2 regions of the Bradyrhizobium sp. WSM1253 genome follow, and region 1 is predicted to be linked to the other one. Evidence: riboswitches for the same ligand, from Rfam matches in the RefSeq annotation. Region 1 holds a riboswitch; the other holds the start of a gene.
The links. Region 1 has a riboswitch for cobalamin ahead of BRA1253DRAFT_RS08760 (DUF1636 domain-containing protein). Riboswitches for the same ligand answer to the same signal wherever they lie in the genome.
Positions count from the first base shown of each region.

Region 2: linked by a shared signal. The riboswitch ahead of metE (5-methyltetrahydropteroyltriglutamate--homocysteine S-methyltransferase) and the one ahead of BRA1253DRAFT_RS08760 (DUF1636 domain-containing protein) in region 1 are both predicted to bind cobalamin.

Region 1 is NZ_JH600073.1:1,452,140-1,458,343, reverse strand. Features, by position in the region: gene cobD (threonine-phosphate decarboxylase CobD) at 2-964, shown strand; gene BRA1253DRAFT_RS08770 (cobyric acid synthase) at 953-2,401, opposite strand; gene cobO (cob(I)yrinic acid a,c-diamide adenosyltransferase) at 2,412-3,047, opposite strand; cobalamin riboswitch at 3,088-3,306, shown strand; gene BRA1253DRAFT_RS08760 (DUF1636 domain-containing protein) at 3,401-3,784, shown strand; gene cobW (cobalamin biosynthesis protein CobW) at 3,781-4,815, shown strand; gene cobN (cobaltochelatase subunit CobN) at 4,815-6,204, shown strand, end outside.
Region 2 is NZ_JH600073.1:5,672,834-5,679,037, reverse strand. Features, by position in the region: gene BRA1253DRAFT_RS45370 (cytochrome-c peroxidase) at 1-108, shown strand, start outside; gene metE (5-methyltetrahydropteroyltriglutamate--homocysteine S-methyltransferase) at 928-3,243, opposite strand; cobalamin riboswitch at 3,342-3,542, opposite strand; gene BRA1253DRAFT_RS41835 (4Fe-4S binding protein) at 4,331-4,534, opposite strand; gene BRA1253DRAFT_RS28100 (EAL domain-containing protein) at 5,115-6,204, opposite strand, start outside.

The sequences.
Region 1 (6,204 bases):
CATGCGCGAGCACGGTGGAAATCTCGATCAGGCCCAGCAGCGGTTCGGCGGTCGCGCGGAGGACTGGATCGATCTGTCGACCGGGATCAACCGCCTGCCTTATCCCGTGGGCGAGGTGAGCTCGCGCGCGTGGAGCGCGTTGCCCTCGCGCGGCGAAATCGAGGCGCTGCATCAGGCGGCGCGGCACGCTTACCGCACGAGCGCGGCGGTTGTCGCGCTCGGCGGCGCACAGGCCGCGATTGAACTGCTGCCGCAACTCGCGCCGCCCGGCCGCGCGCGCATCCTCGCGCCGACCTACAACGAATATGCCGGGGTCCTCTCGGCTGCGGGCTGGGAGGTCCAGGAGGTCGGGGAGCTCGACGCACTGGCGGGCGCGGACCTCGCCATTGTCGTCAATCCCAACAATCCCGACGGCCGATGCCACACACCAAGGGATTTGCTGTCACTGCTGCCGCGCGTCGGCCGTCTCGTCGTCGACGAGAGTTTTGCCGATGTGGCACCGCAGCTTTCGCTTGCATCCGAGGACCGGCCGGGGCTGCTGATTTTGCGCTCCTTTGGAAAGTTTTACGGCCTTGCCGGCCTGCGGCTCGGCTTCGCGCTCGGCAATTCCTCCGACATCGCCAGGCTCGCATCGATGTCGGGGCCTTGGCCGGTCTCGGGACCGGCGATCGCGATCGGTTGCCGCGCTCTGCATGACGATGCCTGGGCCGAGGCCGCGTCCGCGCGGCTGGCGCGAGACTGCGTTCGCCTCGACGGCATGGTGCGGTCGCAAGGCTGGACGCTCGTTGGCGGCACGCAGCTGTTTCGTCTCTACGAGACGCCTGACGCGCTTGCGGCGCAGGAGAGACTGGCGCGTCGCCATATCTGGTCGCGCGTGTTCGCGCGGGAGCCGACATGGCTGCGCCTCGGGCTTCCGGGCGGCGACTCCGAATGGACGCGCCTGGCCGAGGCGCTAGCGCGCTAGCGCGAGCAGGCCGTCGACGTCGAGATGTTGCTCGATGTGATCAGCAAGCGCATCGAGCGCACTCTCGACCCTGGCGTGATAGGGCTCGTTGCCTGCGGGAATGTCGAGCTTCGCCAAGAACGCCTTGCGGAAATCATCCGACGTGAACAGGCCGTGCAGATAGCTGCCCTGCACGCGTCCGTCGCGTGAGATCGCGCCTTCCAGTTCGCCGTTCAGCCTTGCGAATGGCCGCGTGCGATCCGGCCCATCGGTGCGGCCGATGTGGATTTCGTAGGCCTCGATCGGCTGATCCGTCGCGGCATGCACGGCCGCGACACGCGTCAGCGTCTTCTGCGGGGTCATCACCGTCTCGACCTCCAGAAGTCCGAGACCCGGTGTATCGCCCGCGGGTCCCTCGATCCCCTCGGGATCAGTGACGCTTCGTCCGAGCATCTGATAGCCACCGCAGAGGCCGAGCACATGGCCGCCTCTGCGGTAATGAGCCAGGAGATCGATGTCCCAGCCCTGAGCGCGCAGAAAGGCGAGGTCGCCGCGGGTGGATTTCGAACCGGGAATGATGACGAGGCGCACATCGCCGGGAATTGCCTCGCCCGGCCGCACCATCACGAGATCGACGCCAGGCTCGAGCTTGAGCGGATCGAGATCGTCGAAATTGGCGATCCGCGACAGCGCGAGACAGGCGATCTTGCATTGGCCCGGCTTGCGCGCATCGCTCAGGCCCAGCGCATCCTCAGCCGGCAGCTCGCCGGCGCGCGCGAACCAGGGCAGCACGCCGAAGCCGCGCCATGCGGTCTTTTCTTCGATCAGCTTATAGCCGTCGTCGAACAGCGTGGGATCGCCGCGGAACTTGTTGATGACAAATCCCTGGATCATCGCGGCATCATCCGGGTCGATCACCGTCTTGATGCCGACGAGTTGCGCGATGACACCGCCGCGGTCGATGTCGCCGACCAGCAGGACCGGCACGCCAGCCTTGCGCGCAAAACCCATATTGGCGATGTCGGCCTTGCGCAGGTTCACCTCGGCCGGACTGCCGGCGCCTTCCACCAGCACGAGATCGGCGCGCGCCTTCAGCCGCTCGAAGCTCTCCAGCACCGCAGCCATCAATGACGGCTTCATCGCCGCATATTCGCGCGCACGCGCGGTCGCGATGCGCTTTCCTTGCACGATCACCTGCGCGCCGACATCGGTCTCGGGCTTGAGCAGCACCGGGTTCATGTCGGTGTGCGGCTCGACGCCGGCGGCGAGCGCCTGGAGCGCCTGCGCGCGACCGATCTCGCCGCCGTCGACCGTGACGGCAGCATTGTTCGACATGTTCTGCGGCTTGAACGGGAGCACGCGCAGGCCGCGTCGCACAAAGGCGCGCGCGAGGCCGGCGACGATGAGCGACTTGCCCACGTCCGAGCCGCCCCCCTGGATCATCAATGCGCGCGCCATCGCGAGTTTCTTAGAACTCGACGCCGGCTTGCGCCTTGATGCCGGAGCGGAAGGGATGCTTGATCAGCGTCATCTCGGTGACGAGATCGGCGATCTCGATCAGCTCGTCCTTGGCGTTGCGCCCGGTGAGCACGACATGCGTCATCGGTGGCTTCGAGGTCACCAGGAAATCGACGACTTCGGCGATGTCGAGATAGTCGTAGCGCAGCGCGATGTTGATCTCGTCGAGCACGACCATGCGGAGATTCTGGTCGAGGATCAGCTCCTTGGCCTTTTCCCAGCCGGCGCGCGCGGCTGCGATATCGCGGGCGCGGTCCTGCGTCTCCCAGGTAAAACCCTCGCCCATGGCGTGGAATTGGCAGAGGTCGCCGAAATGGCCGGTGAGCATGCGGCGCTCGCCGGTGTCCCAGGCGCCCTTGATGAACTGCACGACCGCGCAGGGGAAGCCATGGGCGACGCAGCGGACGATCATGCCGAAGGCCGAGGACGACTTGCCCTTGCCGGCGCCGGTGTGGACGATGATGAGGCCCTTTTCGCCGCTCTTGGTCGCCATGATCTTGTCGCGGGCGACCTTCTTCTTCGCCATTTTCGAGGCGTGACGGGCGTCGGTTTCGTCGGCCGTCTGGGTATCCGGTTCTGACGTCATCGGACGGGGTCCTTCGGCTTGACAAGAGGCGGTCGGGGGCAAATGGTGACCCGGCGTTGGTTCCTGTCCTACGACAGGCGAAGAGGGAATGCGATAGGGTCCGAATCGGCAAGATTTGGTTCCAAAATGCAGCCGCCCCCGCGACCGTGACCGGAGAGATGCCCGAAGCCACTGACCCCTAGGGGATCGGGAAGGCGGGGATCGAAGGGGAAACCCTGCTCCGGAAGCCGGGAGACCTGCCAGCGCGGACGATTTTGGACCGGCGGACGGGGTGTTCCGCGACGGGGAAACGGACCTTCGCAAGAACGGTTCGTGGGCCTCATCGCTTCCCGCTGTTTATTCTGGAAGAAGCGATGACCGTCACACTTCATGTCTGCATTACCTGCCGCGCCGGCCAGACGCTTGGCGAGGGCGAGACGACGCCGGGCAAGCGCCTGCATGGTGCGATCCTTGAGGCCGGTGTGCCCGACGGCGTCACCGTGGTTCCCGTCGAATGCCTGTCTGCATGCAACCAGGGTTGCTCGGTCGCGCTCAGCGCGCCCGGCCGCTGGTCTTATGTCTACGGCCGTCTGTCGGATGCGCATGCGAGCGACGTGGTTGCGGGCGCCGCGGCCTATGCGGCCGCGCCCGATGGCCTCGTGCCCTGGCGCAGCCGCCCGGAGATCTTCCGCAAGCAATCGCTTGCCCGCATTCCCCCCATTCTCACCTTGGCCGTCGTGCCGGAGGCCGCCGAATGAATTCGCTCGCAAAAGTCCCGGTCACGGTCGTCACGGGCTTTCTCGGCTCCGGCAAGACCACGCTGATCCAGCACCTGCTTGCCAACGCCAACGGCAAGAAGCTCGCGGTGCTCGTCAACGAGTTCGGCAGCGAGGGCGTCGATGGCGAGATTCTGAAATCCTGCGCCGATGCGAATTGCCCGGAAGAGAACATCATCGAGCTCGCCAATGGCTGTATCTGCTGCACCGTCGCCGACGATTTCATTCCAACCATGGAGAAGCTGCTGTCGCGACCGGTGCGCCCCGATCATATCCTGATCGAGACCTCGGGTCTGGCGCTGCCCAAGCCGTTGCTGAAGGCGTTCGACTGGCCGGAGATCCGTTCGCGCATCACGGTCGACGGCGTGATCGCGCTCGCCGACGCCGAAGCTGTCGCCGCCGGCCGTTTCGCGCCCGATCCTGACGCCGTCGAGGCGCAGCGTGCGGCGGACGAGAATCTCGACCATGAGACGCCGCTGTCGGAAGTGTTCGAGGACCAGATCGCCTGCGCCGACATCGTGCTGCTGACCAAGGCGGATCTTGCGGGCGCGGCAGGGCTCGAAGCCGCCAAAGCGGCGATCACCGCCGAGATGCCGCGCCGCGTGCCGATGCTGGCGATCACCGACGGCGCGATCGACGCGCGCCTCATCCTCGGCCTCGGTGCTGCCGCCGAGAACGATCTCGCCGCGCGTCCCTCGCATCACGACGGCGAGGAGGATCATGAGCACGACGATTTTGCGTCGGTCGTGATCGATCTTCCCGAGGTCACCGATATCGACGCGCTGGTTGCATCCGTTCAGCGGCTGGCGCGCGAGCAGAATGTGCTGCGCGTCAAGGGTTACATCGCGATGGAAGGCAAGCCGATGCGCCTCTTGCTGCAAGCGGTCGGCGAGCGCGTGCGCCACCAGTTCGACAAGCCCTGGGGCGCGGGTGCGAGGCAGTCAAAGCTCGTCGTGATCGGCGAGCACGGAAACATTGATGAAGCCGCGATCAAGGCGGGACTAGGTATCTGATGCACGTCGTCTTCCGCGAGAGCCGCGGTCTCGAGGAGACCGCGATACCAAGGGACATCGGCCAGGACCCGGCCGATCTCGTGGTGCTCTCGTATTCGGATTCCGATCTAGCGGCGTTCGCGGCCGGTTGGCGCCGTGGTCGCGACAGCCTGCCGTCGCTACGGCTCGTCAATCTCGCCGAACTCCGTCACCCGCTCTCGGTCGACACCTATATCGAGCGCACGCTGGCGCAGGCGCGCGGCATCCTCGTGCGTCTGATCGGTGGGGAATCCTATTGGTCATATGGGCTCGCGGCCCTGCAGCAACTGGCGAGGGAGCGCGGCATCGTGCTGGCCGTGCTGCCGGCCGACGGCCGCGACGATACGCGGCTGGACGCGTATTCGACCCTGCCGGTCTCGACGCTGCGGCGGCTCAAGGTGCTCTGCGACACCGGCGGCCACGTCGCATCGCAAGCCGCAATCGCGCAGCTTGCGCTGGCTTCGGGCCTCTATGCGGGGCCTGTTATCGGCGAGATGACCGTGCCCGAGATGGGTATTTACGATCCGGCGCGCGGCGTCATTGCCGCGCCGGCGTCGGATGAGGGCACGCCGCGAGCGCTCGTGGCCTTCTATCGCTCCTATCTCACCGCTGCCGACACTGGCCCGGTCGATGCCCTGATCGCCGCACTGCGCGAGAAGGGGTTCGACGCGCTTGGTGTGTTCGTCACCTCGCTGAAGGCCCCGGGCGTTGCGGATTGGTTGCGCACGTATCTCGCGCAAAATCCTCCGGCCGCGATCGTCAATGCGACGGCGTTCTCGGCGATGGGCGACGACGGCACGATGCCGTTCGATGCCGCATCCTGCCCGGTGTTCCAGGTCGCGCTCTCCACGGCACGGCGCGAGGACTGGGCGAGCTCGCTCCGCGGCCTGTCGCCCGGCGACCTCGCGATGCATGTGGTGCTGCCCGAGGTCGATGGCCGCCTGTTTGCGGGCGTGGTGAGCTTCAAATCGGCCGCGATGCGCGATCCCGATTTGCAATTTTCGCATCTGGCACACAGGCCCGACGAGGAGCGCGTGAAGGCCGTGGCCGCGCGCGTTGCGGCCTGGCAGCGCCTTGCGGAGAAGCCGGCCGCCGAAAAGCGGATGGCACTCGTGCTCTCGAACTATCCGGGCCGCCCGCATCAGATCGCGCATGCGGTGGGGCTCGATGCGTTGGCCTCGGTCGAGGCTTTGGCGTCCGACCTCGCGGAGACCGGCTTCGATGTCGATCCGGTCCATGCGCTCGGTGAGACGCTGCTCAAGCAGACCTTGAGCTGGAGCGTTGCCGATTACCGCGCTGCGCTCTCGTGCCTTCCGCAAGTCCTGCAGGATGATCTCGCGCAAGCCTGGGGCGCGCCGGAGACCGATCCGG
Region 2 (6,204 bases), 4.2 Mb from region 1:
GACATTATCTCATTTCTGAATTCGCTGACCGGTCGGCTGCCTAAGATCGAATATCCGATACTGCCGACGCGCACCAACACGACACCAAAGCCTTCAATAGACAGATAGCCTTAGCAGCACCGGCCCTCATGCCCTGCCGAACAGCAACAGATGCGCTCCAAGAACCCGGGGTCCCGCAATGACGCCAAAATGAATGATCCCCTGCTGTCACTGATAAGCAGGCACATAAAAAGCCGCCCGGCCTCAATGCGAGGCCGGGCGAAAGTCACGCGGGAGCGACGCTGCTTTCCGCATCGTTCCAGCTTTCGTCGGTAGGGAGGACTACCGGCGATCGACTTACGACGAGGGCACTCGCCGTCAAACAACAAGAAGCGGATATCGCTCTGCACAACTTAGCGAGCCGCTTGCCTTCCGCTCCTGTCGTAAACTTCAGGACTTGCTCACCACTTGCCAGCTGTCCGGTTGGCACGGGCAGCGCCTTGACGGAGCTGGGATCCATCGCGCAGGCGGTTTGACTGCCGAGCCCTGAAACAACCGTCAGTTTGCCGTCACGCGCCAGTATTTTGGCACCGCCGAATACCAGCAAATCTTCCCGAAGACCGCGCGAAGGCGCAAATTAGGTATGAAATTCCGCAAGGGCGGTAAAATAGATTGTTGTGATGGGACGCATCCATGGGATGGATAAATGAAGCGATAGGATCGTGGTTCGCGTCGAGCGCAAGTGACTGGGAATATGTCACCTAATCGGTATGGCCGGCATGCGGTCGTCCGCCGGATTCGAGCTTGTCGCCGCTGTATGCGATCGCCTCCGCCGGGGCAAACCGGCATTCGTAGGCGCTGGAAACTTTGGAAGCTCGCAAGGTTATCGCGAGCTCCCAAAGCGCGTTCATCTTATTCACAGATAGGTTGGCGACACGCTCCGTACGATCATGCCTCGGCCCGCAACTCGCGTGCGGCGGCCACCATATTGACGAGCGCGGGACGCACCTCCTCCCATCTTCGAGTTTTCAGTCCGCAGTCGGGATTGATCCAGAGCTGCCGATCGGAAACCCGCTGCCGCGCCAACACAATCAGCTGCTTGATCTCGGCTGCTGCGGGAATGCGCGGTGAATGAATGTCATAGACGCCCGGCCCGATTTCATTAGGATATTTGTAGCTCTTGAAAGCGTCGAGCAATTCCATTTTGGAGCGCGACGCCTCGATTGAAATGACGTCGGCATCCATTGCTGCGATCGCATCGATGATTTCGTTGAACTCGGAATAGCACATGTGCGTATGGATCTGAGTTCCGTCAGCGACAGCGGAGGAGCAAACACGGAAACTGTCCACTGCCCAATCTAGATAGTCCTTCCAGTGCGATTTGCGCAGTGGCAATCCCTCCCGCAACGCAGCCTCGTCGATCTGGATCATGGTCGCTCCAGCCGCCTCAAGGTCGATGACCTCGTCTCGGATCGCGAGAGCGATCTGTCGGCATGTCTCGCTCCGCGGGATGTCGTCACGGACAAACGACCAGTTCAGGATCGTCACCGGTCCGGTCAGCATAGCCTTGACGGGTTTTTTGGTCAGAGACTGCGCATGTCGCCACCATTTAACGGTCATGGGCTTCGGGCGGGAGACATCTCCAAACAGGATAGGAGGACGAACGCACCGCGAGCCATAAGACTGAACCCAGCCGTGCTTGGTGAATGCGAAACCCAACAGCTGCTCGCCAAAGTATTGAACCATGTCATTGCGCTCGAACTCACCGTGTACGAGCACGTCCAGGCCGATATCTTCCTGCCAATGCACGGTATGGGCTGTCTCCGCTTTCAGAAGCTGCTCGTACTGCGTGTCATTCAGCGCTCCCCGCGCATGAGCTGCACGCGCATTGCGGACGTCCGCCGTTTGCGGGAAAGATCCGATGGTTGTGGTTGGAAACATCGGCAATGCGAAGGCGACGCGCTGGACGTCGGCGCGCTGGGTGAACGCACTGCGACGGCGACGCATGCTATCGTCGATCGCGGCCATTCGTCCGGCGACGTTCGCACTGTGGATCTTCGGCGATGTTTCGCGGGTGACGGATGCATCCTCTGAGAGCGTGAGTTCATCGGCCACGTCGGCAGCATGGCCAGCCAGCGCTTTGCCCAATATCGAAAGTTCCTTGATCTTCTGCACTGAGAACGCCAACCACGTCTTCAGATTGGGATCGAGATCGATCTCTAGTTCAATATCGGTCGGAACATGAAGCAGCGAGCAGGAGGGGGCAATCTGAACACGGTCCCTGCCCAGTTTTTTGACCATAGGAGCAAGTTGGTCGAGTAGCGCCGGCAGATTAGAGCGCCACACGTTGCGACCATCAACGACACCGAGCGAGACCACTAGATCTCTACCTGCTCTGGCGACAATCGCGTCCAACTGGTCAGGTGCACGAACCAGGTCGACATGAACCCCGGCAACGGGCAAGGCCAATACTGTTTCAAGATTGTCGCCGACAGCCCCGAAGTATGTGGCCAGCATGATTTTAAGCGCCGGCACGGCCTTAGCGAAATGAGCATAGGCCCGGCGGACAGCGGCCCGAGATGCTTCGTCGACGTCCATCACTAGGCATGGCTCGTCGAGCTGAACCCATTCAGCGCCGCGCGAGGCTAGTTCGCGGAGAACATCGACATAGACGGGGAGGAGTCGATCAAGCAGCGACAGCGGATTGAATGCGGGATTTACGCTTTTGCCGAGCTTCAGGAAAGTGACTGGGCCCACTAGGACGGGCCGCGTCTGATAACCGAGGCTTCTTGCCTCCTCATATTCCTCGATCGGCTTCCGAGAGGCATACTTAAAGATCTGATCCTGGTGAAATTCCGGCACCATGTAGTGATAGTTCGTATCGAACCACTTCGTCATCTCCTGTGCGGCTACGCCGGGCCCATGCTGAGCGTGACCACCGTCTTGAGCGCCACGCGCCATGGTGAAGTAGGTTTTGAGCGACACAGGACCTTCGTTCCAGCCGTAAACGTCGGGAATGGCGCCGACCATTAGGCTGGTATCGAGCACATGGTCGTAGAGCGAGAAGTCATTCGAAGGAATGACGGTCGCACCGCGGGATTTTTGCCGTGCCCAATTAGCGGCACGAAGTCCACTCCCCGCCTCGAGGAGCTCGGCTTCGCTAGATTTTCCCGCCCAGTAGCTCTCGAGCGCGAATTTGAGTTCGCGTCGTGGGCCGATGCGTGACGTCCCCAGTGTGGCAACGGGAAGCGAAAGGATTGACATAGCTTAGACCCCATGTTGGGGCAAAGGCCATGGCGGACGCAGACAGCGAACATCGCGTGAGCGACAACTGCTTGGCGCACACCGGGACGCCCCGCCCGTGGACGATATCTTGTCGAGGCAGGTCTCCTGGCTCACGGGTCGTCGCTGCTGTCCGGCCTTCCCGAAGCCGCATGGCTTCAGTGACTTCGTTGGACAGCGGCTCGCCGCTTACAGTTGCGGGGGCAGCGCCGGCATTGCACCGGCTTCCCTCTTAGCTCCGGATCAAACGAAATCCGGAGACCGCGACGGCTTGAATTATGCGCACGAGGATCGATGCGTCAACCTACCGATTCTCGCTGCGATATTGCCCAAGCGATTACGAGCGCACTAGGCAGGTAAGACGGTCTTGCTCGCGGCCTAGTGAACACGCCCGGATCTGTGGAGGCTCCGCTTTTGAAATGCATTCGCTCCCTGCTCGCGTAACGGTTGAGCTCCACCACCGGAACGAACCCGGGCGGCTTTCGGTATCTGTGTGATCGCGAGGAGGCGACCTTTTCCGTCAGCAACTTTTCGAACCTGCGCGTCAGGAAGGTGCGATCATCCTCGGCCGGCATCCGTTTGGTCACAGCCCACGAGGCTCCCTAGAAATTTCGAAAGCCGGATTGCTCCAGGACCGAACGGATGATCAGGTCGGCTCCTTGGTGTTCGGCGGGCCCGCGACCAGGCACGAGGTCGTCCGCCTCCGTGAGGTTGGCCAAGATGATCTTCTCGGTGCACTAGGTGTTCACGTGCTCAGCGACTTTTGCGCCGGCTTCGATGCGTCCGTGGCCGCTCGACGCCGGGTCTGCCTCGCCTCGACTCGCCGCCAGTGACGATAGGCCGTAACGCGGCCACTGAGCATCGAGGGCCTTGTCCTTGTTCGTGACAAATTCGACGGTGTCCTCCGACAGAGCCCTTTGAGGGGTTCCTCGGCGTCGCTCAGCGTCTTAAGCTGATAACGATGTTAATCGACCTCGATGCGCCCCATGCGGTCGTGGTCTCCTCAAGGTCCCACATCTACAACTTCGTTCGCGAAATCGAGCGATGAGGCCTTTTGGTCGCGGGCTGCCTATCCTGTCTTGGACGGGACACAGGTGTCAGGGACCGGACAGACCACCGCGCATTGCGGCGTGTCGCAATGGCCCTCGCACTCCGTACATTTTTTGGCATCGATAACGTAAATGTCACGCTTCAGACTGATCGCCGCGTTGGGACACTCGAACTCACATGCGCCACAAACGGTGCATTGCGAAGCGACGATCTTGTAAGCCATGCCTTCCGACTCCTTAGGCGAGCGATGCCATGGGCGATCCCTTTCAAATGCCGTGCCAAACGCAGACGCGCTCAATGTTGGGCAATTTGCCCAATTCGGCTGTCCCGGGTCTGAGACCATGTTGCGTCTGCGACAGCAACAGGTCGCTTCAATTTCAGGCTACGAGCTATCGGGCCCTCTTGCGAGAGTCAGTCGCGACTTGACGCTGGAAGCGTCCGTCGGTTTGTTTGGCACGTCAGCGCGGGGGCAAGCGAGGCTGACGCTTCCTCCACCGGCGGCGACAAAAACCCGCGAACGGACGCAGGTCTACGTCGGATCTCGGCAAACCTCCGGTCACACACCCCGACTGGAGGTTTGTGCAAGCCTCGCTCATGGCTGCAACGCTAGCTGCGCGGAGGACTCGCTGGAGGCTTGCCAAAACGGGCTTGTGGTATAACAAGCTTCGGAGGGAAATGAAGTGCTGCGGGACGAGCGACACTGGCCTTGCAGACCGACTGAATTGCGCTCAGCCTCATGCCTGGTGCCGAGTAGGCATGGCGGTGCTCGCGAGCGTCGCTTGGCCGCACTCAGCCACTCACAACTATTTTGGACGAGCTGGAGCAGGGTTGAAAGATGACTGTGCAAATTGCTTCAGTGGCATGGCTTTTCCGAACAGATGGCCCTGCGCAAGGTCGAAGCCGAGTTCGGCCACAGCGATTAGGTCAGCCTGGCTCTCCACACCTTCGGCGACGGTGCGCACATTGTACTCTTTGGCTAGATCGACGATATGGCGGCACACCGTTCGCTTGAGGGGCCCATTCGCGCAGCCGCCGACGAACTGACGATCTACTTTCAATTTCATGAACGGGAATTTTGTCATCCCCATCAGCTGCGGCCAATTGGCACCGACATTGTCGATTGCAAGGCCAATGTTGTGAAAGCGAACCTCACGCGCAACCTCGACCAGGAGATCTAGGTTCTGGATCGCTTCCACGCTCTCGATTTCAATCGTCAAACCGCCGAAAGCGGCGTGCGACGGCATGCGCCGACAGAGATCGCGTACCGCCTGCGGGTCAATCAGGAATGCTGCCGGGAGATTGATGGAGAGATCGATCGAAGTTTGCTGCTCCAGAAGATACTGCCAATCCTTGATCGCGCGGTCGATCACGAACTGCGACAAGTTCCTAAAATGCGGATCGTGAGATTCCGGGATGAAATAGGCCGGTGGAACAACGCCCCAGGTCGGGTGCCGCATTCGCACATGAGCCTCGGCGCCGCGGCGGCTAAGGGTACACGCGTCAAACTTCGGCTCATACCAGAGCTCAAGCCAGCCAGCGTGTAAGGCTTCTCCGACATGGACCGCGGGACGGGGCGCCGGCTCTCTTGGCAAGAGCATGCCGATCCGATCGCGCAACGTCTCGGCTGCAAACGGCGCCCTGAGCGGCGGCAGCATAGCAAGTCCATATTCACTACCGACCTGCTGCACTGCCGCCATGATGATCGACTCGCGCGCTCCGAACGCCAGCACTCGGCCTGCAAACTCTTCGCATACCAGTATCTCGAGCAATCGTCCAGGCTCGATGCGGTCCGAGCCAATGCCGAGCAGGATCAGATCAGGGAACTCCGTGCGGAGTACGTGCGGCAACTCGTCAGCAGTCCTGCATTCGCTGATAACAAACCCCATATCCTCC